Regions from separate parts of the Pedobacter sp. WC2501 genome, predicted to be linked through region 3. Evidence: riboswitches for the same ligand, from Rfam matches in the RefSeq annotation. Region 3 holds a riboswitch; each other region holds the start of a gene.
What was found. A riboswitch is a leader RNA that binds a small molecule or an ion and turns the genes downstream of it on or off. The one in region 3 is predicted to bind S-adenosylmethionine.
Positions count from the first base shown of each region.

Region 1: it holds a riboswitch for S-adenosylmethionine, as region 3 does, so the genes downstream of both, ACUN24_RS19085 (O-acetylhomoserine aminocarboxypropyltransferase/cysteine synthase family protein) here and metH (methionine synthase) in region 3, are expected to answer to the same signal.
Region 2: it holds a riboswitch for S-adenosylmethionine, as region 3 does, so the genes downstream of both, ACUN24_RS16560 (SusC/RagA family TonB-linked outer membrane protein) here and metH (methionine synthase) in region 3, are expected to answer to the same signal.

Region 1 is NZ_JBQZFI010000001.1:4,542,070-4,552,827, reverse strand. It holds gene ACUN24_RS19095 (homoserine dehydrogenase) at 1-528, opposite strand, end outside; gene ACUN24_RS19090 (homoserine O-acetyltransferase family protein) at 690-1,748, opposite strand; gene ACUN24_RS19085 (O-acetylhomoserine aminocarboxypropyltransferase/cysteine synthase family protein) at 1,779-3,110, opposite strand; SAM riboswitch class I at 3,371-3,481, opposite strand; gene ACUN24_RS19080 (hypothetical protein) at 3,692-4,708, shown strand; gene ACUN24_RS19075 (trans-sulfuration enzyme family protein) at 4,899-6,014, opposite strand; gene ACUN24_RS19070 (hypothetical protein) at 6,138-6,632, shown strand; gene mqnE (aminofutalosine synthase MqnE) at 6,977-8,170, shown strand; gene ACUN24_RS19060 (histidine phosphatase family protein) at 8,278-8,904, shown strand; gene ACUN24_RS19055 (menaquinone biosynthetic enzyme MqnA/MqnD family protein) at 9,046-9,774, shown strand; gene ACUN24_RS19050 (hypothetical protein) at 9,789-10,352, shown strand; gene ACUN24_RS19045 (HPF/RaiA family ribosome-associated protein) at 10,482-10,758, opposite strand, start outside.
Region 2 is NZ_JBQZFI010000001.1:3,904,085-3,914,842, forward strand. It holds gene ACUN24_RS16550 (trypsin-like peptidase domain-containing protein) at 1-579, shown strand, start outside; gene ACUN24_RS16555 (peroxiredoxin family protein) at 1,144-2,412, opposite strand; SAM riboswitch class I at 2,549-2,655, shown strand; gene ACUN24_RS16560 (SusC/RagA family TonB-linked outer membrane protein) at 2,980-6,147, shown strand; gene ACUN24_RS16565 (SusD/RagB family nutrient-binding outer membrane lipoprotein) at 6,159-7,595, shown strand; gene ACUN24_RS16570 (YtxH domain-containing protein) at 7,799-7,999, opposite strand; gene ACUN24_RS16575 (MlaD family protein) at 8,279-9,232, opposite strand; gene ACUN24_RS16580 (N-acetylmuramoyl-L-alanine amidase family protein) at 9,404-10,180, opposite strand; gene ACUN24_RS16585 (N-acetylmuramoyl-L-alanine amidase family protein) at 10,193-10,758, opposite strand, start outside.
Region 3 is NZ_JBQZFI010000001.1:1,556,700-1,567,457, forward strand. It holds gene ACUN24_RS06720 (short chain dehydrogenase) at 1-38, opposite strand, end outside; gene ACUN24_RS06725 (histidine decarboxylase) at 79-1,245, opposite strand; gene ACUN24_RS06730 (S41 family peptidase) at 1,400-3,007, opposite strand; gene murQ (N-acetylmuramic acid 6-phosphate etherase) at 3,197-4,000, shown strand; gene ACUN24_RS06740 (hypothetical protein) at 4,113-4,679, shown strand; gene ACUN24_RS06745 (Bax inhibitor-1/YccA family protein) at 4,718-5,473, shown strand; SAM riboswitch class I at 5,587-5,691, shown strand; gene metH (methionine synthase) at 5,829-9,527, shown strand; gene metF (methylenetetrahydrofolate reductase [NAD(P)H]) at 9,687-10,640, shown strand.

The DNA.
Region 1 (10,758 bases), 3.0 Mb from region 3:
ATCCTGCGCTTCTTTTAATGCCGAATCGTAACTTTGTCCTTCGTTGAATATTTTTGATAAAATATAATTAGATGAGCCGTTAAAAATCCCACTCAAAGCATGGAATAATTCATTATCGTAATATTCTTCTAAATTGCGGATAATTGGAATACTGCCACAAACGGCACCTTCGTACAATAGGGAAGTGCCATATTCCTGTTGTAAATCTACCAGTTCTTTTAAGTGTGTGGCGATCATTTTTTTATTGGCCGAGACTACATTTTTACCGTTTTTTAACGCATTAGTTACAATTTCGTAGGCAGCATCGGCATCATTAATCAATTCTACAATTGTATTAATTTCTGTATTGTTCAGTATTTCATTGCGATCCGTAGTAAAAAGATCCTTATTGAGGCTACGTTTCTTTCTTGGGTCTTTTATCGCGATTTTAATGATCTCCAGGTTCAGGTTCTGGCTTTGGATGATATCCAATAAACCTTGCCCTACAACGCCGAAACCAAATAAACCGATTTTTAAATTCTTACTCATTATTTTAGACTTGATTACACAGATAAACAGATTACACCGATTAACTGTATTTATTTTATATTATTTTTTGTTGAATTTGATAGTACAGATATTAGCTATTCTTTTTATTTTTTACCCTAAACCCTAAACCCTAAACCCTAAACCCTAAACCCTAAACCTCTTTAGGCAGTATGCTGTAATTTGATGATTTTTTTATTACGGCTTTCCTTCATAAAGTTTCCGATTACGTTAGTCAAAGCATCTGTTTCGATTAAAAACCCATCGTGACCATAATCAGAATGCAAAGCACTGAATTCTGCCCCAGGGATATGATCTGCCAGATATTTTTGCTCCGATAAAGGAAACAAAACATCATTTTCTATTCCAATTACCAGTGTATTGGCACTGATTAGGTTTAGTGCATCGCCAATGCTTTTTCGGTTACGGCCCACATTGTGGCTGTCCATAGCTTTCGTTAAATAATAATAACTGTAAGCGTTAAAGCGGTTGATCAGCTTTTCTCCCTGATAGTTCTGATAAGAAGACGACCTGAAATTGTCTGTCTTATCGTTTACACTTTCTAACTGTGTACTGCCGTAAGCACTATACGTTCTATAACTTAAAAGTGCAATGCTACGGGCGGTTTTTAAACCTTTGCTGCCACCGTTAGGTTGGTTGGCATAAAAAGTTCTATCTGTGGTAATGGCCAAACGCTGACTTTCGTTAAACGCAATTCCCCATGGAGAATGCGCCGCATTGGTGGCAATCAGGATTAGGTTTTCGATTTTATTCGGTTCCGAAATACTCCACTCTACAGCTTGTTGCCCACCCAAAGAACCACCGATTAATAATTTAATATAATCAACACCTAAATGTGAAGCCAATAACTGATGTGCTGATACTAAATCGCGGATCGTAAACTGTGGAAACGAAAGGTAATAAGGTAAGCCTGTTACCGGATTGGTACTTAATGGGTTGGTGCTGCCATAATGCGAGCCTAAAACATTGGCACAAACGATATAATGCTCTTCAGGGTTGAACAAAGCATTCTGACCGAACAAACCTTCCCACCATTCAAAAACATCAGCATTGGCAGTCAGTGCGTGGCAAACCCAAATTACATTATCTTTATTTGCATTTAATTTGCCATAAGTTTGATAAGCAATTTGCAGGTTGCGGATTTTTTTTCCGCTCTCTAATTTGAACTGTTTATTATAATTATAAGTTGATGCTGTACTCATTGTTGTGTTGTATTCGGAAAATGAACAGGATTAGGCTAATAAACTATCTGTAGAAACCTGAGCGTGAATAGATGCAAAAGCCTGCTCGAAATCGGCCTTAATGTCATCGATATGCTCAATACCGACTGAAACCCGTAATGCGTTTGGTTTTACACCTGCGGCCAGTTGCTCATCTTCACTCAATTGTTGATGTGTTGTTGCCGATGGCTGGATAATCAACGTTTTTGCATCTCCAACGTTTGCGAGGTGCGAAACGAGTTTTAAATTATCAATAACCTGTGTGGCATTTTCTTTACTTCCTTTTAATTCGAAAGATAAAACTGCGCCAAAACCGTTACTTAAATATTTTTTTGCCAGGCTATTGTATTTGCTGCTCGCTAATCCCGGATATTGTACTTCCTGAACCAATGGATGGTTTTCTAACCAGGTAGCCAGTTCCAAAGCATTGTCAACATGGCGTTGTACACGGAGCGATAAGGTTTCTAAGCCCTGCAATAAAAGGAAAGAATTAAAAGGGGATAGGGCAGGGCCAAGATCTCTTAATCCCTCCACACGTGCACGGATGATAAACTGAATATTGCCAAATGGTCCGCCGATGCCGAAAACATCGCTGAAAACCAAACCATGATAACCTGCTGATGGTTCAGAGAATTGAGGGAATTTACCGTTGCCCCAGTTATAGTTTCCGCCATCAATGATCACACCACCAATGCTTGTTCCGTGTCCGCCAATCCATTTTGTTGCCGATTCTACAACAATGTTTGCTCCATGTTCTAAAGGCTTAAACAAATAACCTCCTGCGCCAAAAGTATTATCAACAACTAAAGGTAGATCGTATTTCTTTGCAATTGCAGCAATTTTCTCAAAATCAGGAACACTAAATGCCGGGTTGCCAATGGTTTCGAGATAAATGGCTTTCGTTTTGTCGGTAATTTTAGCTTCAAATTCGTCAGGCACATCTGGATTCGCAAAATCGACATGGATACCTAAACGTTTAAAAGCAACTTTAAACTGGTTATAAGTTCCACCGTAAATGTGAGATGAAGAAACGATACTATCGCCGGCTTCCAAAATGTTGTTTAACGCTATAAACTGTGCAGCCTGTCCTGAAGCTACCGCCAAAGCAGCTACACCACCTTCTAAAGCTGCAATACGTTTTTCGAAAACATCATTAGTCGGATTCATGATCCTGGTGTAAATGTTGCCAAACTCTTTTAAAGCAAATAAGTTGGCGCCATGCTCAGCGTTTTTAAATCCGTAAGAAGTAGTTTGGTAAATCGGTACAGCCCTCGAGCCTGTTGTTGGATCTATTTCCTGGCCAGCGTGTAATTGTAAAGTTTCAAATTTATATGATGTTGACATGATTTCTGTTTTATTTGTTGAATGATGAGACGTAGTGATTTAGGTTAATTTTAAAACCTAGCAGGGCGTATCCCGATGTTTCGGGACCTTCCAGTTTGAAAGAAACAAAAAAGGAAGATTTTTTAAATTACTGTATGCAACAGCACATACAAGTAATTGCACATCTATAAAAAAAAGTAGAAATAGAAGTTTGTTCTATCTTTTTAAGGTTTGCACTGGGTTCGCTTAGCGATTGAAGATTTAATGTTTTCATCAGTTCTAATTTATATCTCCAGATAACACCATGTTATCCGGTCAGGAATTGGCACCTTCTCTTTCTGAGGGTTGCCAGTGGGTCATCGAGCCAGTCTCTCGCCACTTCTTTATAAATCAACCTGTGAAGATTGACTTTTATTTAGCTTTCTACCAAATAATATTTCAAATGTCTGAATTTAATTTTAATTCACAAAATAAAATTTTGATTTTTTGTTAATCGTATGAAAATCAGTAATGTATTTTATTGGGTAGCGACAAATTAGAACTTTTAATATAAAAATTAGCACTTAAAATTCTAAGTTTGTGTGACCTATCTAAATATGACTATGACGAAAAATATAAGAGTTCTAGGCTTAGGCCTGCTATTCACTGTAATGTGTTTAACTAATGCAAACGCCCAATTCGGAGGTTTGAAAGATAAATTATTGAAAGTCGGCACTGCTCAGGGTGCTAAAGCTTTAGGCGTAGACAGGTTTTTAAAACAGCCAGCTGCCATTACCACCAACTTTGAGGATGTAAACAGGGAAGGCGAAAAGCTGCCTGATTTTATTAATTCATTCAATTTAAAAGCTCAGCCCTTGTATTTACTGCCTAAAAATCCAGATGGCGGTTTTGTACTCTGCGAAGGTCTGTACGAAATGACCAACAAAAGCTACTGCCTTAAAGCCGGAACTTTTGCGCCATCAAAGGGCGATGGTTACATGTTTGCCCCAGTTTTGGGCCCGAAAGAAGAAATTGTGGTTTCTATTTTGAAAAGCGCAGAAAAACATCCTGAAGTAGAACAGCATGATATCCAGGCCTTACTTTGGACCATTATTGCCAGAACAAAATTTGCCGATTTTAACGGACAAGTGAAAGTAACTGCAATTAAATTGTTAACGCCAAAACAACTTACGCAATTGGAAGGTGGCGCTTTAGGTGTTTTACCTTTCGATGTAATGGAAAAAGCTAAGGACCAGTTACCTTCAGGTGTGAAAGCCGTTTTTGAAGCAGAAAATAATATCCGTCAACTGGTGTCTTCTGGAAATTATACTTATGCCGACATGGAAAGATATGCTATTATAGCAGGTATGGCTCCACCAAGAAGTGATGTGCCAAGTGGCATCTGGACCAAACACCCTGACGGTTATTATGTGCGTTATTTTCCTTCTGGTTATTCAATCACCAAAGTGCAGGTATATGTTCCAAAAGAATTATTGGCGAACGGAAATAAACTGGTTTATGATGCAGCAGGGGATATTGCTTGTCCTGCCAATACCGGTTCTCAACGTTTAGCGCAAACTAATGAACCATTGGAGGCTAACTATTTGTTAAAGTTGACCACGATTTGTAATCCTAAGTAAGTTTTGGAAAATTAGGGTACTGTAGTCCTTAGGAGATTGCAGTCCCGCTTTACGCTTTATCTTTTTGGCTACCCTTCGACTTCGCTCAGGGTGACAGCCAAAAAGGATATCGCTGCAATCGGGTTTAGCAACAAAGGTTCGAAATAACTAGAAACCTATAAGGTCTTAAAGACCTCATAGGTTTTATACTTTAACCCAACGCCTGCGCTAAATCGGCGATAATATCGTCTACATGCTCTAAGCCTACTGAAATGCGGAGTAAATTTTTGGGTGTTTTACTATCCGGTCCTTCTACTGAATAACGGTGTTCAATCAAACTCTCTACACCACCTAAACTGGTTGCCTGTGCAAATAGCTGAACTTTATTTGCCACTTTATGAGCGGCTTCAGCATCGCCCTTAACCAGGAATGACATCATCCCGCCAAAATCTTTCATCTGTTTTTTGGCAATTTCATGTTGTGGGTGACTTTCCAACCCAGGATAAAATACAGCTTCAACATTTGGATGCCCGTTTAAATAGTCGGCTACTTTTTTTCCGTTTTCGCAATGGCCTTTCATGCGGTAGGCCAGGGTTTTAATGCTTCTGGTTAATAAAAAGCAATCGAAAGGAGAGGGTACCGTACCACCAGTTTGTTGTATGTTTTTGATGCGCTCCCATAATTCATCTTTTTTGGACGTAATTAAAATCCCACCAAGCACATCACTATGGCCTCCTAAATATTTGGTGCTGCTGTGCATTACTATATCGGCACCCAATAATATTGGATTCTGTAAAATTGGAGAGGCAAAGGTGCTGTCGCAAACCAGGGTGATATTTTTTGCTTTAGCAATTCTGGCAATTTCTTCAATATCTGTAACCTTTAGCAAAGGGTTTGATGGCGTTTCAATCCAGATTAACTGCGTATTGGGTTTAATGCTGCTTTCTATCAGGTTCAAATCCGTTTGATCAACAAAATCAAATTCCAGACTTTCATTAAAAATGGTTAGCAGCTGTTTTTTAATTCCCCAGTACATGTCATCCGGTGCAATAATATGGCTACCCGGTTTTAAAGCCTGGAACATGGCCAGTCCGCAGGTATTACCCGAAGAAAAAGCAGCTGCATCTTCGCCATATTCTAATTTAGCGACAGTGTTTTCTAGAGCAGACCGGTTTGGATTACTTACCCTGCTATACATGTGCCCACCGGGATAACCACCATCTTCGCCACGAAAAAAAGTAGTGGATAGATTAATTGGCGGCGTAACATCACCTGTAGCACTTTTTACGAGATTAGAAGCGTGAATAGCAAGGGTTTCGGGTTTCATAATAATTAGTTTTGATCAAAATGATATCGGGAAGCAATTTAATAATTTGGCGCTAATTTAAGGTTCGTAATGGTTTTGGCAAGATTTATGTAACAAGTTTGTCGAAATTTAATTAAACAAAAAATGAAAAGATTATTTATAGCTATCGCAATAGCATGTTCTACTTTAGTAATGTTACAAAGTTGTAATACTGCAAAAAGAGTAACTGCAGGCGTAACAGGTAGCAGAGGTACAGTTGTTCGCGAATGGGTGGTGAGTAATGTAGCTTTAGAAGGATTGCCTGATGGCGCTGTTCAGGGATTATTTGGAGAGAAATCGTACAAGTGTTTCCAGGGAAGTACATGGAACTTAACCAATAGCGGTAATGGTTCTTACACTTTACCAGCATCAAGTGCTTGTGGTTCGGTAATGCAGACTATCTTCTGGTCGGCTGCACCTAAAGACCAGACTTTCCAGTTCAAAAAAATCTTTGAAGGTGATAAAGCTAAAAACGTAACAGAAGGTTACCGTTTAGTATTAACTGACCTTTCCAGCACACAAATGATCTTAAAATCGCCAATCGAATTTGGTGGTAAAACTGCAAACATCGTATTAACCTTTACGCCTGCTGCAAGATAATTTCATCTACCTTTGAAAAACATAATAAGAGCACTTCTGAAAAGAGGTGCTTTTTTTGTAACCGTTACTGATCTATCTTTATAGTTTCCTCTAAAGTGTCGTCATTTCGAGCGATTGCAACGAAGTCGAGAAATCTATAAAGATAGATCTCTCCATTCCACTGCGTTCCAGTCGAGATGACGATGCTAGGAGATTTTACAAAAATAAAAGCAATCAATATCTGTGTTTATCAGTGTTCATCTGTGGTTAATTATTAAGATTGAGATTCAAAAATCACGGTTTGTTACAAGAAAATGATTTTCAAATCGCCTCATTATTGTATTTTTGTTCAAAATAAATCAGGAATGAATACAACTGAGCAAGTTGAAAAAATATTAGCTGATACCAATTTATCAACTGAATTACAAAACATAGCACACAAAGTTCTTCACGGAGAACGGATTACATTTGAGGAAGGTGTGCATCTTTACGAACATGCCGAACTAGGTTACCTGGGTGTCCTCGCAAATTACATCCGTGAAAAAAGACACGGTGATAAAACTTATTTCAACCGAAACTTTCACTTAGAACCAACCAATCTTTGTGTTTACGACTGCAAGTTTTGCTCCTACTCTCGTTTAATCAAACAAAAAGAAGAAGGCTGGGCTTTAACGATGGAGCAAATGCTAGATATCGTTAAAAAATACGATGGTGAACCGGTAACGGAGGTACATATTGTTGGGGGCGTGCTTCCACAATACGATGTGGCATTTTATTCGGCCTTATTCACGGCTATTAAACAACACCGTCCAGATCTGCATGTTAAAGCATTAACGCCTGTTGAGTACCACTATATTTTCAAAAAAGCTAAAATCGATTACGCAACAGGTATGCGTTTGATGAAAGAAGCCGGATTGGAATCAATACCGGGTGGTGGGGCAGAGATTTTTCACCCTGAAATCAGAGAACAGATTGCTAAAGATAAATGTACCGGGCAGCAATGGCTGGATATACATGAAGAATGGCACAAACTGGGCATGCGCAGTAATGCGACCATGCTTTATGGACATATCGAAAAATACTGGCACCGCGTAGACCACATGGAGAAACTCCGTGAACTACAGGATCGTACGGGTGGTTTCCAGACTTTTATTCCATTAAAATTCAGAAATCAGCATAACCAGATGAGCAATGTGCCCGAATCGTCAGTAATTGAAGATTTAAGAAACTATGCCATTGCCCGTATCTATATGGATAACTTTGATCACATTAAAGCGTATTGGGCGATGATCAGTCGCGAAACAGCGCAGTTGTCCTTAAATTATGGTGTGGATGATATCGACGGTACTTTGGATGATACCACCAAAATATATTCAATGGCAGGAGCTGAAGAACAAACACCTGCAATGAGTACTAAAGAATTGGTGAATTTGATCAAACAAGTAGGCAGAAAAGCAATAGAGCGCGATACTTTATATAATGTGGTTACGGATTTCGAGCATGTTGTTTTTGAGGAAGAGAAGAAACCGCAATATTATAAATTACCTGTGGTGAATTAGTGATAGAATGACGGAATAATAGAATGATAGAATGAGTGAATGATAGATATTAAGCGTTAAATTAAACATTCAATCACTCAAAAATCTCTCATTCAATAATTAATTAGATGAAAGAAATATACATCATACGCCACGGCGAAACGGAACTTAACAGACAAGGCATAGTACAGGGCAGAGGTATAAATTCTGACTTAAATGATTTGGGAAGGGCACAGGCAGAGGCTTTTTATCAAAAATATAAGGATATTCCTTTTGATAAGATTTACACTTCTGATTTAAAACGTACCTGGCAAACTGTTCAGAAGTTTATTGATGCTAAATTACCCTGGGAAAAGCTTTCGGGATTAGATGAGTTGGCCTGGGGTGTTTGGGAAGGAAAACCGAATACTGAAGATGCGCGTGAGGCTTTCCGTGAGATGTTGCAAAGCTGGGAAGATGGAGATTATACGGCTCATTTTGAAGGTGGCGAAAGCGTGCAGGATGTTTACGAGCGTTTGAAACAACCCATGGAAGTTTTAATGACGAGACCTGAAGAAAAGACGGTTTTACTTTGCATGCATGGTAGAGCAATGCGGGTTTTTCTTTGCTTATTATTAGGCAAACCATTAAGCTTGATGACCGAATTCCCACACCAGAACACCGTACTTTATAAAATGGGTTTTGAAGATGGGAAATTTACCGTGCTCGAATTTAACAGCGCAATACATTTAGACGGTTTAGTAATTGGGGAATAAACGGCCCCGTTTCGTGTCTCCACGAAACGAAATAAGTAATTGTTCGTGAGGACACTAACCATGGCGGAGGCCGTCCATTTAGACGGTTTAGTAATTTAATAATACGCTTAACGCCAAACGTGAAGCGCAAAACATAATACTTTGAATAAGATTAAAATATCTGCTGTTGCTTACACCAACACTAAAGCTTTTATATACGGACTAGAACATTCTGACATCATAAATAAAATTGATTTAAGTTTAGATATCCCTTCTGATTGTGCAGCTAAAGTAATTAACGGTCAGGCTGATATCGGCTTAATGCCTGTTGCAGCTATTCCCCTGGTTCCAAATGCCAATATTGTGGCCGATTATTGTATCGGAAGTGATGGAGGTGTAAACTCTGTATTCATCTTTAGTGAAGTTCCTGCCCAGGAAATTAAAACGGTAAGACTAGATGCCCACTCGCGTACATCAAACAATTTAGCCAAAGTTTTACTAAAATTCTATTGGAAAAAAGAAGTGGAGTTTACGACTGATGCAACTGCAAAAACAGATGCCTTTGTTTTAATAGGAGACAGGACATTTGGTAAAAAAGACGATTTTGCTTACGCTTATGATATGGGTGAGGAGTGGAAAAATTTTACCGGTTTACCTTTTATGTATGCTGCCTGGGTGGCAAACAAAGAAATTTCAAAGGACTTTAAAGATGAATTTAATGCCGCTTTAAAATTTGGCCTTGATCATAGAAAAGAAGTTTTGCAAGAGTTACCGGAGGTATTGAATTTCGATCTGGAAGATTATCTATACCACAAACTTCAGTTTGAGGTTACCGATGACAGAAAGAGAGCTTTAAAACTGTTTTTAGGGTATATTGAGCAGCTGGTTTAAAAAACAGCTATAAGGTGATTAAAAAGATTAAAAGGAAGGAATGCCTTGCTAAATATCCAATATTTCCGCAGAGGAATTTTAATGAAAAAATTGAAGATTATGATTATTTCTATCCGGAAACCTTCGCCAATTATATTTTAACCATAACATCAAAAACTAATAAAAAACATACTCAAGCACTAGGGAAAGAACTCAATCATCTTTTAGACGGGATAAAATCAGATTGTTTTATATTCTTGGGAGATGAAAAGTTAGCATGGAGATTTAGGGAAGAAAAATATAAAAACTTTAAAAAGGGGATGGAATTTCTCAAAAATGAAGATATAGGTAAGGATTTTAAAGGGGGCTTAATCCTAAATAAGCAAAATATGGTTCAGTTTGTTAAGCACCTTTCGGATTTGGTAAGTAAAAATGGTATTGTTCAATATGTTTATTTTACTGATGAATTTCAAACTATGATCGGTTCAATTTGCAAAGAAGGTAATATTCATATAAGCACGGTTGATGAGGAAAATGATGCCATGTTTAGGAACGCTGTAGCAGGTACTAAATTTGAATTTCTAAAAAGTAAATGTTAAACTCTGTTTAACAATAGAGATAAACGACAACGTTATAATAATAAAAAAGCAATCTGATCAGATTGCTTTTTTATTATAAAAATATTTTGTTCGATAGACCCTGAACTAAATTCAGGGTGACGAATGGATTTAATGTGCCTTCATTTTTCCAGCCACTTTTTCTAAAGCACTTTTTAATTTGGTTAAAGCGCCTGCAATGGCTAAATCGTAGGTGTTGCCCATATTGGTAACGGCTAAAGGTTCTTTACCAGTAATCCTGGCCTCCAACAAACATCTTTTATCGTCTAAACCATCTTTACTGCCGTTTTCATCAGACAGATGAACTTCTAAACGCGTAATTAAATCGCTGTATCTGCTCAAACCCTCACTTAACTGGGTTTGGATTTTTTCATCGTATTCCTGGTGT
Region 2 (10,758 bases), 2.3 Mb from region 3:
AAACTTCTTTATAGTATTGATCCCTCTGGCAAGGTGATGCACAGTGTTTTGGGGAGTACACTATTTAATTTGCCAAAAATTAACAGTCAGCCTTATTTGGGCGCAATGGTTGTTTATAATTCGAGTCCGGTTCAGTTTTCGTTAATTAAAGAAGGCAGTCCGGCAGAAAAAGCGGGTATAAAAGTTGGCGACGAACTAATCAGCATTAACGGAAAACTCATCAAAAAGGCAAGTGAATTTGCACCCGAAATATTAAAATATTGGGCAGGTGATGAGCTTACTTTTGAATGGGGAAATGGTTCGGGTAAGATGAGTAAAACATTAAAACTAGAGGGAAGGGGGCAGTCGGTATTTAATCATCCGGCAGAGAAATTTGAAGGCGGGAAATCAGAACGAAGAGATGGGTTTAATGCTATTTTTACACACGATACCGCTATTAAAGCAAACGCCTGTGGTTCGCCCGTTTTTGATTGGCAGGGTCATTTTTATGGGATCAATATCGCCAGGTATAGCCGGACAACCACCGTTGTGGTACCGAAGAAAACAATCGTTGAGTTCGTTTTGAAGAGTATTCAATAGCTTAGTTTTCGCCACGGAAATACAGAAGTCACAGAGTTTCTGTGGTCGGTGTCACACCGACTACTGCTTAGGATTTATTGCCTAACATATTTCGGTCGGTGAGACACCGACCGATAAGGAATGAATATAATTACAGTATTATTTAAAGAAAATCTCTTCAGATTATCGTCATTGCTGACGACCTTTCTTTTGAAATCTGTCATTGATAACTCGTCGAAGGACCTTACATTTAACATTTCCTTCATCTATTTGTTGTTGCACAGCCTCAGGTTAAATAAACCTTATTGCAGCGGCTATACTTTTTGCTGTAGAACGCATCAATTGTGCAATTAATATCACAAAAAGATAGAAGCGGAAAGAAGGACTGCCCAAACCGAAGATCGCTATATCTGCTTTTCTAAAAACGAAACGTTATATGTTTTTTGGAGCGTATTGCCTGTGCAACTATTAAAATTTTCCCCCATACACACTACACTTATTTTATTGCCAAGTGTCTTACCGACCAATAAGGCAAAGATTCTTCACTGCGTTCAGAATGACAGCTAAGGAATGAAACTATGATAACTATTTCTTCAATAGCGTATCAATCTCTGTATTAAACTCTTTCACAAATTCATCATAAAATTTACCGGTTGCCGGGTCGTTAAAACCTGTATGGATCTGCGCTACATTTCCCTGTTTATCAATGATAATGGTAGTTGGGAAAGATAAAAATGAATCGAGTGCCGGTAAAGATTCAGATACCACCTGTTTGTCTGCTGTACCTGCCAATACCTGGTCGTATTCGATACCAAAACGTTCTCTGAAACGGGTCATTACTTTCTTTGCATATTCAGGTTCAGTTGAACGCTCGTAATGCAAAGCAATAATTTCTACACCACGTTTCTTGTTTTCTTTATACCAGGGTGCTATAAAAGTAGCTTCGTCAACACAATTTGGGCACCAGCTACCAGTGATGGTTAAAATCACCACTTTGTTTTTATACTTTTCATCTTGTAGCGAAATCTTTTTGCCATTTATGTCAGGAAAGCTAAAATCAAGCGTTTTGTACCCTTTTTTCAGGTAGGTAAGTTTGTAAGGATCGGGCAAGGCAGCATTTTTATTTTTGGTTCCGGTAAAAGGCTGGCTTCCCCTTGCACCTAAAATTTCACCAGTTAATGAGCCATCTGTCTGAAAAGTTCCTTTGTAATAAGCAGGAGAGGAGCCAATAAAACTCGAAAGCTGAAATTCATTTCCTTCTACAACACCTTCCAGATAACGCGAATCGCCGGTTACGCGAAGAAAAGTCCCCGTAAGTCTGTTTCCTGATTGTTTAAATAAACCTACTGTTTTTTCTTCTTTACCATTTGGCGATGTAAAAACCACATCGTAACTACCAGAATAGTCTGCTGCGGCAGGTTTATCTGTTTTAAAACGGTAATTTTTTCGTTCGGCAGTAATCACCAAAGGTTTACCTGCTTTATCCTGTTTTCTTAATGTACCCGTTAATTGATCACCAACTATCGCAAATGCAAGTTCGTTATCAAACTGATCCAGTTTGACAAAAAGCGAGTCGGCAGTTTGTTTTACAGGGCCACCTTCGAAACGCTCTTCAGCATTGCGGAAATATAATTTCTGTTGACCGTTTTTTTCGTTGATTTCAAAATTGAAAGGGATTTCTAATCCTTCCTTTACTTTAGCTATTCCACGCCAGTTACCGAGGGCAACAAATGCTTTTTGCTTTTTCTCCAGAAGCTTTGCTGTCTGATTTTTTACCAGGGCCGTTTGTTCCTGAGCGTAAGTGAAGGTTAGTGATATGGCCAATACGGCTGTTAAAATGGTTTTAAGTTTCATTGGGACTGTGTTTGTCGACTAAATTACTAGACAAAGATATGGATGTAATTGTCAAAGAAAAAATATTTCAATAAAAATCTATAAAAACTATAGGATAAATGGAATTAATTATACCTTTGCCCAAGTTATTTTAAAATACTTATCAAGAAAGGCGGAGGGAATGGCCCTGTGAAACCTTAGCAACCAGCTAATTTTTAGAAATGGTGCTAATTCCATCCCAGATGAATCTGGGGTAGTTAAGTCAGTTGATTGCGTTATCCTTATATAAAATATATGGAGCACTTCTGATTTAAGAGGTGCTTTTTTTTTAGCCCTGAATGCCTTCTTGAAATTAAATTATGCCATTAAATAAAATCATTCAAATGAGAAAAACAGACAAGCTAAAATCGCCTTATGTAAATCCTTGTGTAGACTCCCGAATGCGCTGGTCCTGTTAGAATTGCTCCGTTTTAACAGGCACTTTTGATCTAAACATCCCATTTATTTTTTTAGCAAAACACGGTTATTAACCGTTAGGGAGTCGCTTTGCCCAAAATTTATCTTCTAACTAATTTTTAAAACACACACATGATCAAAATTTTTAAATCAATAGCGTTTATCCTGTTGCTCTTTATTACGCAGCAGCTATTCGCTCAAAATGCCACTATTACCGGAACGGTGAAGTCGGCAGATGGCGAAACACTTCCTGGTGTTTCCATCTTAATAAAAGAAACCAAACAAACTACGATTAGTGATGGGAAAGGTGCTTTCAGCATTAACGCACCAGAAAAGGGTACATTGGTATTTTCTTATATCGGTTTTAAAACACAGGAAATACAAATCAATAAAAATGCCGGGTCCATTTCAGTCATTCTTCAATCAAGTGATAATGCGTTGGATGAAGTAGTGGTTACCGCCTTGGGAATTTCGAGGCAGAAAAAATCGCTCGGTTATGCTGTTCAGGAATTAAAAGGACAAGATCTGGCCGAAGCTAAAGAATCTAACCTGGTAAATGCACTGGCTGGAAAAATAGCCGGAGTTAGGGTAACGAACAGTCAGGGGAGCATGGGTTCCTCACGTGTGGTCATCAGGGGAGAAACATCTATTGCAGGAAATAATCAGCCATTATTTGTGGTTGATGGGATTCCGGTAGATAATTCGCAGTTAAATTCTGCAGGGGCAAGAGATTATGCGAATGCCATTTCAGATATCAATCCAGAGGATATAGAATCAATTAGTGTGCTAAAAGGACCAAATGCAGCTGCATTATATGGCTCGAGGGCTGCCGCAGGGGTAATCCTGATTAAAACGAAAACAGGTAAATCGAAAAAAGGATTGGGTATTGATATTAACTCCAATGCCGTGTTGGAAACATTGCTTACCCTGCCGGTTTATCAAAATGCTTTTGGTCAGGGATCAGAAGGCAAGTTCAGTTATGTGGATGGCGCAGGTAAAGGTATTAATGATGGGGTAGATGAGAGCTGGGGGCCAAAACTCGATGGAAGGTTAATTCCACAGTTTTATTCGAAAGGGATAGCTGTTCCGTTTATTGCCCATCCGGATAACATACGAGATTTCTTTCAAACGGGATATTCCTTAAATAATGGTGTATCTGTTGCAGATGCTGGCGAAAAATATGATTACCGCATCTCCTACAATAACCTTAAACAAGTAGGCATTGTGCCGAATTCCGGACAGGGCAAAAACTCATTTGTATTAAATACGTCACTGAAGATAACACCAAAACTGACCTTAACGGCTAATGCGAATTATAGCAAACTTAATTCAGATAATTTGCCTGGCACAGGAGGTTCACGTTCTACAAGTACCATGTTACAGTTTACCTGGTTTGGCCGTCAGGTTGATATTAACCAGTTAAAAAACTATTTGGATGAAAATGGAAAAACGTTTAACTGGAATAACAGCTATTATAGCAATCCATATTGGGTAGCTTACGAAAATACAGTTTCGCAGAACCGCAGTCGCATTATCGGTAGTTTAGCCCTTAATTATAAAATTATTGACGGACTTGATTTCAATTTCAGATCAGGAACCGATTATTACAACGACAGGCGTAAAGTTAGGATTGCCTATGGCACGAACGGAACACCTTTTGGCTCTTACACTGAAAGTGCCTTTACGGTAAGTGAAAATAACACTGATGCGACATTAAACTTTAACAAAAAGTTAAATGATGATTTTAGTCTCGAATTATTAGGCGGTGGTAACATCCGCAGGCAATATATAGAGCAGAATGATCAAAGCGCACCTAAATTGGCCATTGCAGGACTGTATACACTTAAAAATTCCCGCGATCCATTGGTTTCATCAAATAATTTATCGCGTTTAAAATCTTACAGTATCTATGCCTCCGGGCAAATTGGTTTCAGGAACTATCTTTTTGCCAACATTACTGCCCGTAACGATTGGTCGTCTACTTTGCCAGCACAGAACAGGTCGTATTTTTACCCATCATTTAACGGAAGCTTTGTGGCTACTGAAGCTTTTGATATTAAAAGTGAAGCCCTTAATTATTTGAAAATACGTGGAGGCTGGTCTAAAGTGGGTAAAGATGCCGATCCTTACCGTTTGATCAATACTTATGTGTTCAGTGCGCCGTTTAACGCAAACCCTCAACTTACCACAAGTAATATAGACCTTAATCCTAACCTTAAACCAGAAACGACCACTTCAACAGAACTGGGCGTTGAGGCTGTTTTCTTTAACAAAAGGTTGCGTTTCGATTTAAGTGCATACAATACCAATAGTTACAATCAGATTTTGGCTGCCGATGTAAGTCAAAGCACCGGATTTAGCTCAAAACTACTTAATGCCGGAAAAATAAACAACAAGGGTATAGAAGCACAATTGGGCATCACCCCAATCAAAAAAACTTTTACATGGGATATTGATTTCAATTTCGCTGCAAACAGAAGTAGGGTAATTGAACTCGATGCGGAGAAATTATTAACGAATTACATTGTAGCTACCAACTCAGCGCAGGTGATTGCTACCGTTGGACAACCTTATGGATCACTTTTCGGAACAGCCTTTTTAAGAGATGGTAATGGTAACATTGTTGTAAATGCAACGGGAGCACCTGCAACAAACCCTACTAAGCAGGTATTGGGAAAATATACACCAGATTGGATTGGCGGGGTGTACAATACCTTTACGTATAAAGGTATAAGTTTAGGTGTATTGGTTGATGCGAGTATTGGTGGTTCTATTTACAACGGTACTTATGCAACAGGTACTTATACTGGAGTTTTAGCTTCTACGCTTCCGGGAAGGGCAGCGGAATATGGCGGAATCTCATATTATTATCCTGGTAACGATAAAGCTAACGGAACAGTACGGGTAAACGGAACAGCTCCGACAGGCGTTACAGTGTATGATGACGGAATTGTTTTTGATGGCGTAACGGCCGATGGTAAACGCAATGAAAAAGTATTACCTGCCCAACAATATTATAAATCGTTCAGGAATATTGATGAAGCAAATATTTTCGATGCCTCTTACGTTAAGCTTCGTGAAGTTAAGCTTAGCTACAATTTGCCGGCCAAATGGATCCGTCCGCTAAGTTTGCAAGGCGTTTCAGTATCACTTGTGGGGCGTAACCTTTGGATTATTCACCGCAATACAGTAGATATTGATCCCGAAGTAGCTTTTAATACTGGCAACGGACAGGGGTTGGAAAGTCTTTCTAACCCGAGCACACGCAGCTATGGTATCAACCTAAATGTTAAATTTTAAGCATTCCCATCATGAAAAATAAAAAACTATATATACTGGCCATTCTGGCAATTGCATTTTCATCTTGTAATAAAGAGCTAGATGAGGTGAATATTAATCCGAATGCTCCAGAAATTCCACAACCCGACTATTTACTTACGGGAACCGCTAAAACTACAGCTGATACATATTGGGGGGTAACCAATAATATGAACTCGAGCTTGCTTTTTGTACAACATTGGGCTAAAGTTCAGTATACGGAAGAAGATCGGTTTATCTTTTCGAACAGTGGCTTTACCTCTTTATGGTCTACTGGCTACGCACAAAGTATTGCTGGCTTTAATAAAATTATCGAATTGGGCGATGCACAGGGCAATCCAAACTATAAAGGAGTTGCACTTGTATTAAGGTCGTGGGTATTTTTGTTACTTACCGACGCTTACGGGGATATACCATATTCACAAGCTGGAAAAATTAAACAGTTTGTTACGCCAGTTTACGATAAACAAAAAGATGTTTATTATGGTATTCTTAATGATTTAAAGACTGCCCAGGCAGCTTTGGATCCAGCTTCGGGAAAAGTTATAAGCGGAGATGTGATTTATAGCGGCAATATTGCTTTATGGAAAAAGTTTGCCAATTCTTTACGTCTTCGCATCGCTTTACGCATTGCGGATAAAGAGCCAGCTAAATCTAAGCAGGTAATTGATGAAATACTTGCAGAAGGTGGCACTTATATTAATAGCAAATCGGAGAATGCAGAACTGTTCTACAGTGATTCGCCGCTGCAAAATCCGGTAGCAGCATCATTCGAAACCAGGAATGATTACCGGATCAGTAAAACCATCGTAGATAAACTTTTTGCACTAAATGATCCAAGACTACCAGTTTATGCAAGCAAAACTGATAATGCAACACCTCAAACGTACGTAGGTATTCCGAATGGCTCAACAAATTCAGAAGCCAGTGCAATAGGTCTGGCAAATTCTTCAAGACCAGGAACGTATTTTTTAGCACCAAAAGCACCTGCTGTGATTTTTAGCTATGCCGAATTACTTTTTGATAGGGCTGAAGCAGCAGCGCGTGGCTTTACTACAGAAAATGCAGCTGATCTGTATAAACAGGCTATCAGGGCATCATTTGATCAATACAGTATAGGTGGAAGTGCTGTTGATGATTATATTAATCAGGCTTCAGTACAATATGATGCTGGTAATTATAAAAAATCTATTGGTGAGCAAAAATGGATTGCTTTGTTTGGTCAAGGATTGGAAGCCTGGGCCGAGCAAAGAAGATTAGATTATCCGCAATTAACTGCTTCTGTTAATACCGTTTTGAGTGGTAAAATTCCGGTGCGTTTTATTTATCCGGGTACAGAACAATCGTTAAACGGACAAAATTATAAAAATGCGGTAAGCAGTCAGGGTGCTGATTTATTAACCACCAAACTTTGGTTTGATGCTTTTTAATGCCGTGATACAATGTTATTAAGTTAAGAATTTTTAACCACAGATGCCCACAGATAAATACGGATTATATCTGTGGGCATCCTTTTTATCTGAGGTTAAATTATAACTATAAACAAAAAACGTCCCGGTTTTAAATCGGGACGTTTTGTTGTTCAGAGAAATAGATATTTAGCCTCTTCAGGCTCTTTATTTCTACAAGCTATTCATCTTGATAAATCTTCTGCGGCATTACTTACCCTTGTTTTCAGGTCTTCTGTATAACCCTTTGCTTTATCGGCCCATTGTGGTGCACGATCAAATAATTCATCAACGATCGATTGTCCGGTAATTGGATCTTTCTTCGTGATATATTTTACGCCTGCATATACTGCAGCGCCAATAATTGCTGTTTTTAAAATTCCCATATTCTTTTCCTTTTTAAAATAAACATTCTGATACCGCTAAAAGTTTTAGACGATTCTAAATAACTGTTGTTACAAATCTGCTTATTGGCATCGCACTAAACGTTCTCTTTTATTGCCACCAAAAATTGGTTTAAAAGGAAAAATGGCTGTATGCAAAAAAAAGAAAGCGGATGAACATCTTACGATCTGTTCATCCGCTTATCCTTTTATAAACTATTTATGTCTATTTTTTCAATAGCCTCATTTACGCTACAAGGCTTTCATATTTGAAAAAATTAATTACTTGTCTTTTTTATTGCCGCCACCAAATACAGAGAAGTGTACATAACGCTTAGGGTTAGCTTTCAAATCGATCATTAATTCATCTAGATTTTTTGAAGCATTATTTAAATTCTGGTACATTTTATCGTCGTTTAGTAATAATCCTAAACTGCCTTTTCCATCTTTAATTCCAGAAATTACGCTTTGTAAATCAGCAATAGCATTGTTTGCATTATCTAAAGTCTGTTTAAAGTTAGCAGCAGCAAACTTATCGGTAACAGTATTAATATTGGTTAAAATATCACTGATTTTTTGGTTGTTGTTATTTAAGTTAGCAGTAATGCCTTCAACATTTTTAAAGATGGCTTCAATACGGGCGCTTTCAGATCCTACTAGACCGTCAACTTTTTTCGAGGTTGTTTCTAACGAGGCTAACGTCCCTGCGATGCTATTAAAGCTTTTATCAACGTTTTTCTGAAAGCTAGGGTTCAAGATAGAATTCACACTACTTAAAATGGAGTCCATCTTACCGATGATTAATTCCGCTTTCTTTTGAACGGGCTGTACCTGCTCCATTAAACCTTTTTCTACATTAGCATTTAAGGTAAAACCATCTTCTGCCATTTTTTTAGAGTTACCTAAAGACATTACAATGGCCTTGCTACCCAAAAGATCTGTACCTTCTAAGCGCGCAATACTGTTTTCGGGAATTTCATACTTGCTGTTTACGCTTAACGTAGCAATAATGCTGCCGTCTCCCTGGAGCTCCAATTTGGCCACGCGGCCAATCTGATAACCATTGATCAGGATAGGTTTTGATACAGTTAAACCGTCAACCCTGGTATATTTTGCATATAATGTAGTTTCACTTGAGAAAATAGAATTTCCTTTTAAAAAATTATATCCAATTATTAATAAAGCAATGGCAAATGCAGCTAAAATACCTACTTTGGTTTCGTTCTTAATCTTCATGAGTGTTTTATTTAATGGCTACAAGTACTGAAGTTTGTTTTCTTCACTTGTTAGAGCGTCATATTTTTTTTATTGTGCTAAACCCTGTAAATACATAAAGGCTGCACTATTTGTTTGGTATCTGATTTATATTTTTTTCAAAGTTAAAATAACTATCATTTATAATGACACTTATTTAACCTCAATATTTTTTTTGTATGTTTTTATTGCTTCTAAAATAGAATTGGCGATCTCGTTCTGTCCTTTTTGCGAGTTAATATATTTTTCTTCCTCGGTATTCGAGATAAAACCTACTTCTGTTAAAACTGCAGGCATACCACAGCGTTGCAAAACCAAAACGCCCTGTTCTTTAACACCACGGCTAAATCTTTCATCTCGTTTGACATAACTGTTCTGTACTAATTTGGCAAATTTAATGCTTTTGTCTCGAAAGGTGTTTTTTAAAAGTGATAAAAGAATAAAACTACTTGGGTTACCTGGATCGTAACCATCATACTTACTTTTGTAGTTCTTTTCCAGTTTAATATCGGCATTCTCACGTATGGCTGCATCTTGTTCCTTTAAACGGTGCGATCCTGCAACCAATGTTTCTACGCCTTTAATATGTTTGTTGCCTGGAGGCATTGAATTACAATGTACGGATATAAAAAGATCTGCTTTAGCTTCGTTCGCTATTTCGGCCCGTCTGTATAAATCAACATCTATATCTGTTTTACGCGTGAAAATTATCTTAATTTCAGGCATTTCCTCATGTAATAATGCACCTAGTTTCAATGCAACCTTTAATGAAATATCTTTTTCTTTCGAAAAACTACCAGAGGCTCCAGGTTTTCTTCCACCATGACCAGGATCGATAACAATTGTTTTGATCTTATAACTTTGAGCGGGTACTTTTTCAATAACCAGTAACGAAAATAAAAGTATTGTAACCAGAAGTTTAATCTTCATGCATGCGGGATATTAAAATGATGTTTCGGCTATACGTTTATAATTTTTAATTGCTTTAATAATGCCACTCACAATTTCATTTTGTCCTTCAGTAGAGTTCATATAGTCCTCTTCTTCCGGATTACTCACAAAACCTATTTCCGTTAATACGGCAGGCATCGCTGCACGGGCCAAAACGGCAAGGCTCTTCTCTTGTACGCCCCGGTTGATACGGCCGGCACTAACATATTCCTGCTGAAGCATTGAAGCAAATTTTAAACTTCTATCTCTATTGGTTTGTTTCATTAAGGATAACATAATGTCACTTTCAGGAGTATTCGCAATAAAACCCTCATAATTTTTCTGATAATTCTCTTCCAGAAACATGGATGCATTTTCCCTTTTGATCACTTCATCCTGCTCACCCAAACGGCGTGTTCCAGATACGAAGGTTTCTGTTCCTCTTGTTGAGGTGCTCTTAGAGGTAACCGTTCTGTAAACCGGTACTTTTCTACCCCGTACTTTCTTATAATAATCTACCACTCTCGATACCCTAACCGGCATATCATTTAAGTGAATGGAAATAAATAAATCGGCCT
Region 3 (10,758 bases):
CCCAGTGTGCCTGTTGCGCCTACAATTATTATTTTCATCTAAGCTGTTTAATGTGTAATTACTGAATTAGCATCGTTATTAAACATCAGGGGGTATTGAAATGTTTGTATGGTGCCAATCCTGCAATACCATTTCGGCTTCAAGGTCAGCAATTAATTGATCGATATGAGATTGCATTACATTTGGCATGCAGATGATGTGCGAATTTCCCTGTTCAGCTGCCAGCTGCCATTTTTTACAGATTGTTGCAGATGGGGTAGGGAAGTTTACAGTAATGGCATTCGCATTTCGCCACGCAGCAATACCAATCTCTTTAAGTCTGTTTTCTGTATAAGCTGCAATTGCTAAACTGTGCATGGCCCTGCTTTTCAAACCTGCTATACCCAAACGTTTAATGGTGTGCCATAAAAATAAGGGGCTATGGCCATTTCTCGATCCGGTAATGGTGGTGTCAATACTTCCGATGTAAGCCACCGAACGTGCAATCCGATCGCGGTTCGATTTTTTTGCCACCACGACTCCACAAGGCATGGGCGAGCCAAAAAACTTGTGGCCGCTAATGGCAATGCTGTCTGCCCCATCTTCAAAATCGAATGCGGGTCTGGGTTCAATTAATGCGCTATAGGTGCCAGAAAGTGCCGCGTCAGCATGAATATAATAATGTTGGATGGCCAGTTTTTTTAAGATGCCTTTAATTTTGGCCACATCATCACGTGCCTCTGTCATGGTGGTGCCAATATTGGCCATAATAATAACAGGCATGTGGCGGTTCATCCTTATGGTATGCTCAAGGTCTTCGTAATCGATTTCTCCGTTTTCCTGGGTGCGGATAACGATGTTTGACATATTGAGTAAATGCAGGTTCTTTTGTACACTATAATGCGTCGCTTCAGAATAATAAACCATTCCTTTCGAATGTAACTCGCGGGCAAGGTATAAGCCGTAGAGGTTACCTTCTGAGCCACCATTGGTAACGTAACCCCACCAGTTATCTGCAGGCGCACGAAAAAGTTCAGCAAAAAACTGAACTACTTCTTTTTCGAGTTCACGGGAGCCAACGCCATAGGTAGAAGTAACGAAAGGATCGCCAAGGTTGTTCATCGGATATTTTAAAAAATCAGAAAGTGCCTGGTAATCAAAATCTTTAGATACCGGATAACCTAAGAATAAATCGGTTTGTTCCTTAACCTTTTCTAAAAGGTTATCTAATACTTCTTGATCTTTTGCTGTTAATCTTGCTTCCATAAAATGATATAATCTGGAAACAAAACTAAATAAAACAAAATATAGTATTATTTATTGTTTTTGAATTGAAATATTATGTTGATTTATATTTTATTTTCGAAATTTAAAATTGATTTCGATGGTTAATTCTGCTCCAATAACGTATAAAATATGGCTACTGAAGGTTAAGGAGTGCTTGTCTTACCGCATTATCGGTTTGGTTTGCTGCTTTGTAGTAACCCACATCGCCCAGATAATAGCGACAAAGCAAAGCTTTGAGATCATTTAAAATCACATTTTTCGAATTGTACAGTTGAAAACGATCTATTGTGATGTTTTTGCGTTGAAGAAATCCGATAAAGTCCTTAAAGTCGTTATCGTTTATGGTGAAGATATTGATATTCTGTTCTACAAAACTGGCGCTGTACTTATTGGTAAGTACATTAAACACATAATCAGAAAGTATTTTCTTGCTCACTAAATTACTGTAAAACTTATTGTAGCCATTTGTATCTAATTTCACAAATATATCAGGCTGGATACCGCCAATTGGTTTAACTTTTTTGTTCGGCTGAATATTTACACCCTCATTTTTCTCAATAGAATCCTGAAAAGAGGTACGGTCTCCGGTAAGTTCTCCATCCATCATACGTTCATCCAATTCGTGTTTGTAGGCGTCGTAACCTTTTTTATAAGATTTTTGGATACTCCGGCCAGATGGAGTATAATATCTTGCAATGGTTAAGTTCAGTGCAGAGCCATCGCCAAAAGCAAATTGTTCTTGTACCAGGCCTTTTCCAAAAGAGCGGCGGCCAACAATAATCCCGCGGCCCAAATCCTGGATGGCTCCAGCTACAATCTCACTGGCTGATGCGGTATTTTCATTAATCAGTACAGCGAGTTTGCCATTTTGAAAGGCCCCTGTGCCGGTAGAGAAATAATCGGTACGAGGCTCATGTTTACCCTGTGTATATACAATGAGTTTGTTCTCGCCCAAAAATTGATCGGCCAGGCCCGTTGCTGCTGTAAAATAACCACCCCCGTTATCGCGCAGGTCAAGAATCAGTTTTTTCATGCCCTTTGCTTTCAGGTTATTGGCTGCAGCAGAAAAATCGTTGTCAGTATTGGCGCCAAACTTACTGATCCGAACATAACCAGTTTCGTTGTTAATCATATAGGCCGCATCAATACTGCTTACGTTTACTTTACCACGGGTAACCATAATGCGGTTACTTTGTGGCGCTCCCGGGTGTAAAAGCACTACACTCACACCAGTTCCGGATTTACCTTTAAAACGACCTGTAAGTTGATCTTTGGGTAGGTTTCGGCCACTTACTACTGCAGTATCAATACTCAGGATCTTATCGCCCAGTTTAATTCCCGCCTGGTACGCTGGCCCGTCTTTAACCACACCGGTAACCATCATAGTATCGTTAAGCATGTAATATTCTATGCCTACGCCTTCAAAATTTCCTTCCAGGTTATCGGTCATATCTTGCGCATCAGTCGGAGGCAGGTAAACACTATGTGGATCGAGTTGGTGTAAAACACTATCGATAGGTAAGTTTTGAAGCGAATCGGTATTGATGTCATCAACGTAATTGCCGTTGATGATGTGTAAGATTTCGTTTAATTTTTCGTCGCTGTTATTGGCTAATTGAGGACTTTTTTTAACGCCAAAGCCTTGATCTTTAATGAATTTTATGCCCAAAAACATCCCCACTATTAAAATTACAGAATAGCTTACAGCGATCAATATGTTGTTGCGGGTGTTTTTTTTCATTGGCGTTAACGCAAATTTATGAAAATTAGCGGGTTGATATATTTTTTAACTGCATTTTCATGTCTTTTGTTTATAATATTTAACATTAATTAATGCAATGAAGTGATTGGTTAAAATTTATGTCAGATTTTTTGAATTTATAGCGTAGTTTTTAAAAAGAATTTACCGAATTTTATCAAAATTAAATTTATGAATAGAGTTACCGAGCAAGAATCTAACTATGACCACATTGATCAGATGTCGGTGTTAGAAGTTTTGCAGGGCATTAATAACGAAGATAAAACTGTAGCGTTTGCAGTCGAAAAATCTTTGCCTCAAATCGAGAAATTAACATCGGCCATTGCCGGGCGAATGAAAAAAGGCGGTCGTCTCTTTTACATAGGTGCAGGTACAAGTGGTCGTTTAGGTGTTGTAGATGCTTCAGAATGCCCGCCTACTTATGGGGTTCCTTTTGATTGGGTTGTAGGGATTATTGCCGGCGGAGATACTGCGATTAGAAGGGCGGTAGAATTTGCTGAAGATGATGCCGAACAAGCCTGGAAAGATCTTAAGGAATTTGACATTAACGAAAAAGATTGTTTAGTTGGCCTGGCAGCTTCAGGTACTACGCCATATGTAATCGGTGGGCTAAACACAGCACGTAAGCATGGTATTTTAACCGGCTGCATTGTTTGTAATGCTGGCGGACCTATTGCTGCAGAATCGGATTTTCCGGTTGAAGTGGTGGTTGGCCCTGAATTTATTACCGGCTCCACGCGCATGAAATCCGGTACAGCGCAGAAAATGGTATTAAATATGCTAAGCACTACCGTTATGGTTCAGCTGGGGCGTGTAGTTGGCAATAAAATGGTCGATATGCAGCTAACTAACCATAAACTGGTAGACAGAGGTACACAAATGGTGGCCGACGAACTGAATATTGGCTACGATGAAGCTGCCCAATTGTTAACCCGTTATGGAAGTGTGCGAAAAGCTGTTGAAGCAGGGCACTAAGAAATGAGAGAAGTATAGATTGAGTGAATGAAAGAATTAGTGAGTGATAGCATGTAAGAGTAGCATTAATCATTACCTCATTCAAAATTCGCTCATTCAATAATTAAAAATTATGCACGAAATTGAGCCTTATTACCAGTGGAGAGATGATTATATTTCGGCAGAAGATGAGCGTTCGCCATTTTACAATACCGAATATTCGGAACTTTACTTCGATAAGCAGATTTATAACTTTTTACTGCACCCACAATGGGACGAGTTTGGTTCGAATACGTTATACATGAAGGTGTTATACGCTGATTACGACCGCAGTTATGCCATTATCGAATTTATCGGCGAGTGGAATGATGCCATTAACAACGATATTATGCTGATGAAGCGCGATATTTTAGAGCTGATGATGGATGAAGGCATTAATAAATTTATTCTGATCGGTGAAAATGTCCTGAATTTCCATGCCTCTGATGATAGTTATTACGAAGAATGGTTTCAGGAAGTAGAAGATGGCTGGATTGTTGGGGTGAATTTTCAGGAACATGTAATTACCGAGTTTCGCGATAATAACATCGATTATTACATTAACTTTGGTGGTGCATTTGATGACTTGCCCTGGCGAACATTAAAACCACTCCAGTTCTTCAAAAAAGTTGAAGAACTGCTGACAAAAAGATTAAACTAAATATTTATTTTTATATAGTTAAATACACAAAATTTAAAATGGAACAACAAAATTATCAATATCAGGACAACAGTGTTTTTGTACAGGAAAAATCTGTCTCTAAAAAATTCTTTGCAAACGTTTTCTTATGGATGTTTGTGGCGTTGAGTTTATCAACTGTAGCTGCCTATTTATTTGGTACGAATGCTGAATTAATGCAATATCTCCGCGTTATAAATCCTGAAACGGGAAAAGTAAGCAATACTATTTTTGGATACATTGCAATGTTTGCACCGCTTGGCTTGGTTTTATTAATGGGATTCGGATTAAGTAGATTGTCATATAGTGCGTTAGTTGGTGTGTTTGTTCTATATTCAGTTTTAACTGGTATAAGCTTAAGCTTTATTTTACTTGCCTATACTGCTGGTTCGGTGGTGAGCTGTTTTGCAGGAGCCGCAGGCATCTTTGGAATTATGGCATTTATGGGCTACACCACCAATATCGATCTAAGTAAATTTGGACCGATTTTAATGGTTGGCGTAATTGGTTTAGTGATTGCCAGTGTAATAAATATGTTTGTTCAAAGCGAACAATTCAGTTTGTTTATGGCATTCATTGGTATTGCAATATTTACGGCATTAACCGCTTATGATGTACAAAAAATAAAAAGAATTGGCGAAGGGATCGAAGCCAGCGGCGAACAGGTTCTTCAGATCGAATCTAAAAAAATGGCTATTGTAGCTGCCTTGTCTTTATACCTGGATTTCTTAAATATCTTCCTTTTCTTGCTTCGTATTTTCGGAAGCAGAAAGTAATCATTAACAGAACAATATTCTTAAGGCCGCGCAGTTTTGCGTGGCCTTTGTAATTTTATTTGGTGCCGAAGCGATAATTTTTGGAATTGATGTTGCTTTGTTGCATTTTTGTATGCTTATTAAGAAAGACGGAGGGATTAGACCCAACGAAGTCTTAGCAACCTGTAACCATACAAGGTGCTAAATTCTATTCTGCAAATAGCAGAAACAGATAAGTTTAGGATTACGATTCACGTACCAACTTTTTAAATAAGCTTTTTTTGAGATTTGAGATGGGAGACATGAGATTTGAGCGATAAGTTGTGCTTAATAATTCTCATATAGCATATCTCAATTCTCATATCTAACAATAAGAATGAGCATAAGAGAAGAATTAGAAAAACGTATTTTGGTGATTGATGGTGCAATGGGCACTATGATTCAGCGATATACCTTAACCGAGGAAGATTTTAGAGGGGAACGATTTAAAAACCATCCCTGTGATGTAAAAGGCAATAACGATTTGCTCAACATCACACGGCCGGATATTATTAAAACAATACACCTGGAGTATCTGGCCGCTGGTGCCGATATTATCGAAACCAATACGTTCAGTACGCAGCGCATTTCCATGGCCGATTACCAGATGGAAGACCTTTCTTACGAAATGAGTTTTGAAGGTGCATGCGTGGCAAAAGAAGCTGTAAACGAATTTATGGCTGCAAATCCAGACCGTAAATGTTTTGTTGCCGGTGCTATTGGCCCAACCAACCGGACCCTTTCCATGTCGCCAAATGTTAACGATCCTGGTTTTAGGGCAGTTTATTTTGATGAACTCGAAGCAGCTTATTACGAACAGGTGCGCGGTTTAGTAGATGGTGGTTCTGATGTGTTATTGATCGAAACCATTTTCGATACTTTGAATGCTAAAGTGGCTATTGTAGCCATTAAAAAATACGAAGAGGTAATTGGCCGTAAACTAGAGATCATGATTTCTGGTACCATTACCGATGCTTCCGGTAGAACACTTTCAGGTCAAACTGCCGAAGCTTTTTTGAACTCTGTAATGCATGCAAAACCATTAAGTATCGGTTTTAATTGTGCTTTGGGTGCTAAAGAAATGCGTCCGCATATTGAGGAGCTTGCTGCAAAAGCAGGCTGTTATGTTTCGGCCTATCCAAATGCGGGTTTACCAAATGAGTTTGGTGCTTATGATGAGCAACCGCACGAAACAGCACATTTGGTAGATGACTTTATTGCTTCCGGTTTTGTGAATATAGTAGGAGGTTGTTGTGGTACTACGCCAGATCATATTGGCTGTATTGCTAAAAATGCCCGAAAAGCAGAGCCCCGTAAAATACCGGTTCTTGAACCATACATGCGTTTAAGTGGATTGGAGCCTGTAACCATCACCCCGGATAGTATTTTTGTAAATATTGGTGAAAGAACCAATATTACCGGATCTCCAAAATTCTCCAAACTGATTTTGGGTGGCGATTACGAAGCCGCATTGGCCGTTGCTTTACAACAGGTTGAAGGCGGTGCACAGGTAATCGATGTAAACATGGATGAAGGGATGCTGGATTCGGAAGCGGCAATGACCAAATTCTTAAACCTCATAGCTTCTGAACCGGATATTGCCAAATTGCCGATCATGGTCGATTCATCTAAATGGTCGGTTATTGAAAATGGCTTAAAATGTTTGCAGGGAAAAGGAATCGTAAACTCGATTTCCTTAAAGGAAGGGGAAGATAAATTCCGCGAAAGTGCCCGCAAAATTATGCAATACGGCGCCGCGGTTGTGGTAATGGCTTTCGATGAACAAGGGCAGGCCGATAATTACGAGCGTAGGAAAGAAATCTGTAAAAGGAGTTATGATATTCTGGTACATGAAATCGGTTTCCCGCCAGAGGATATTATTTTCGACCCAAATATCTTAACCGTTGCAACCGGATTAGAAGAGCATAATAATTATGCCGTCGATTTTATAAATGCCACTCGTTGGATCAAAGAAAACCTGCCTTATGCCAAAGTGAGTGGTGGGGTTTCGAACATCTCATTCTCTTTTAGAGGAAATAATACTGTCCGCGAAGCGATGCACTCCGCATTTCTTTATCATGCCATTCAGGCCGGTTTAGATATGGGGATCGTAAACGCGGGAATGTTAGAGGTGTATCAGGAAATTCCGCCCGAATTGTTAGAGAGGGTAGAAGATGTGCTTTTAAACCGAAGAGACGATGCTACCGAGCGTTTGGTAGAATATGCCGATACCGTAAAGTCGAAAGGCAAAGAGGTGGTTAAAGACGAAGAGTGGAGAAAAGGTCCTGTTGAAGAAAGGTTATCCCACTCTTTAGTAAAAGGAATTGTGGAGTACCTGGATGATGATGTGGAGGAAGCCAGACAAAAATATGCCCGGCCGATTCAGGTAATCGAAGGACCATTGATGGACGGAATGAACATTGTAGGTGATTTATTTGGAGCCGGAAAAATGTTCCTGCCTCAGGTGGTAAAATCGGCGAGGGTAATGAAAAAAGCGGTAGCCTATTTATTGCCGTTTATCGAACAGGAAAAACTGGATAATCCCGATCAGGATCAGAGTTCATCTGCGGGAAGGGTCTTAATGGCCACCGTGAAAGGCGATGTGCACGATATTGGAAAAAATATTGTGGGCGTGGTGTTGGCCTGTAATAACTTCGAAATTGTAGATATGGGTGTGATGGTTCCGGCACAGGAAATCATCAAAAAAGCCAAAGAAATAAAAGCCGATATTATTGGTCTAAGCGGTTTAATTACACCATCATTGGATGAAATGGTTCACTTTGCCAAAGAAATGGAACGCGAAGGTTTTACCATTCCATTAATTATCGGTGGAGCTACAACTTCAAGAATCCATGCTGCGGTAAAAGTAGCACCGAATTATTCAGGCCCTGCCATCCATGTGTTAGATGCTTCCAGAAGTGTTACTGTTTGTAGTACTTTAATGAATCCTGATACGAGAGATGAATATATTGCAGGAATAAGAGCTGAGTATGATAAAGCCCGCGAAGCACATTTAAATAAGCGATCTGATAAGCGTTTTAAAACTTTAGAAGAAGCACGAGCGAATAAATTTAAGATCGATTTTCAACCCAACTTACCTGTTCCGGAATTTATAGGCACAAGGGTTTTTGATAATTATCCCTTAGAAGAACTGGTTCCTTACATCGATTGGACACCATTTTTCCATACCTGGGAGCTCCGCGGAAGTTATCCGAAAATTTTCGATGATAAAAATGTTGGTGATGAAGCAAAGAAACTTTTTGATGATGCACAGACTTTATTAAAACGAATCCTCGACGAAAAACTATTAACAGCCAGAGCTGTAATCGGCTTTTGGCCGGCAAATGCAGTAGGAGACGATATTGAGTTGAGAGTTGAGAGTGCTGAGTTGGGAGACTCCAAACTCCAGACTCCAGACTCCAAACTTGTCAAAATTCACACCCTCCGCCAGCAGGCCGAAAAAGTAGATGGGCAGCCTTATTATGCTTTATCTGATTTCATTGCGCCGAAAGAAAGTGGTATTCAGGATTATTTTGGTGGTTTTGCTGTAACTGCTGGTATCGGGATTGATGAACTGGTAAATGAGTTCGAATCCAATTACGATGATTATAACATTATCATGGCCAAAGCATTGGCCGATCGTTTAGCTGAAGCATTTGCTGAACGGATGCACGAACGTGTACGTAAAGAGTATTGGGGCTATGCACAGGATGAAAACTTAAGTAATCAGGAATTGATTAAGGAAGAATATGCAGGGATTCGTCCGGCGCCAGGTTATCCTGCCTGCCCTGAGCATACCGAAAAAGGCACTTTGTTCCAATTGCTTGATGCAGAGAATAAAATCGGATTACATTTAACCGAAAGTTATGCCATGTATCCAACAGCGGCAGTAAGCGGGTTTTATTTCGCACATCCGGATTCGAGGTATTTTGGATTGGGAAAAATTACCAAAGATCAGATTGAAGATTACGCCATCAGAAAGAATATGCCAATTGAAGAAGTGGAGCGGTGGTTAAGTCCAAATTTAGCATATTAACCCATCGCTTTGTCATCCTGATCCGATAGCTATCTGATGCAACGAAGGATCTTTAGGTGAAGAGCGTATAATTTTGATGTTAGCAGTCATCAAAAAATAGGAACTGCCATTGTGTTTGAGATGCTTCATTAGCATTCAGCATGACAACTAAACCAGGTTATGAAGATTACAGACCATATAAAAAACGCGAAGGGTAAAACCTTGTTCTCTTTTGAATTATTGCCGCCTGTTAAAGGGCAAAGCATCCAGTGGATTTATGATGCCATAGAGCCACTATTGGAGTTTAATCCCCCTTTTATCGATGTAACCTCGCTCCGCGAAGATTACATTTATAAAGAACAGGCAAATGGTTTGCTACAAAAGGTATCTTATCGTAAACGTCCGGGTACCATTGCCATCTGTGCGGCCATTATCCATAAATATAAAGTTGATGCAGTTCCGCATCTTATTTGCGGTGGATTTACCAAAGAAGAAACCGAAAATGCATTGATTGACCTACAGTTTTTGGGGATTGATAACGTTTTGGCTTTGCGTGGTGATGCCCGTAAGGCAGATGGGAATTTTGTGCCAACTCCAGGCGGACATTGTTACGCTACTGACCTGATCGAGCACATCAAGAACCATAACGAAGGTAAATTTCTGCACGAAGATGTGGAAACTTTTAAAAGTGATTTTTGTATCGGTGTCGCTGGTTATCCGGAAAAACATTTTGAGGCGCCTAATATGAGCACGGATTTCAAATACCTTAAAAAGAAGGTAGAGGCAGGTGCGGAGTTTATCGTAACGCAAATGTTCTTCGATAACCAGAAGTATTTCGATTTTGTAAAGAAATGCAGGGAAAATGATATTAACATTCCGATTATTCCGGGATTAAAGCCGATTAGTACCTTATCGCAGTTAAATGTGTTGCCTAAAATTTTTCACATCGATTTACCTGATGAATTGACCGATGCGCTATCTCACGCTAAAAACAATAATGAGGCAAAAGAAATTGGCACAGAAGCGATGATCAAACAGTGTAAAGAACTGATCGATTTCGGTGCTCCGGTGCTTCACTTTTATACGATGGGCCGCCCTGAGCAAACCAAAAAGATCGCAAAAGCTATTTTTTAACAAAAGGAGGCTGTCTCATAAATATAGAATTGTCATCCTGAGCTTGTCGAAGGGCCTGTTTTAAATGTCTTACAAGGTGTTTCGACGACCTGTCCCGATTCATCGGGAGGCTCAACGT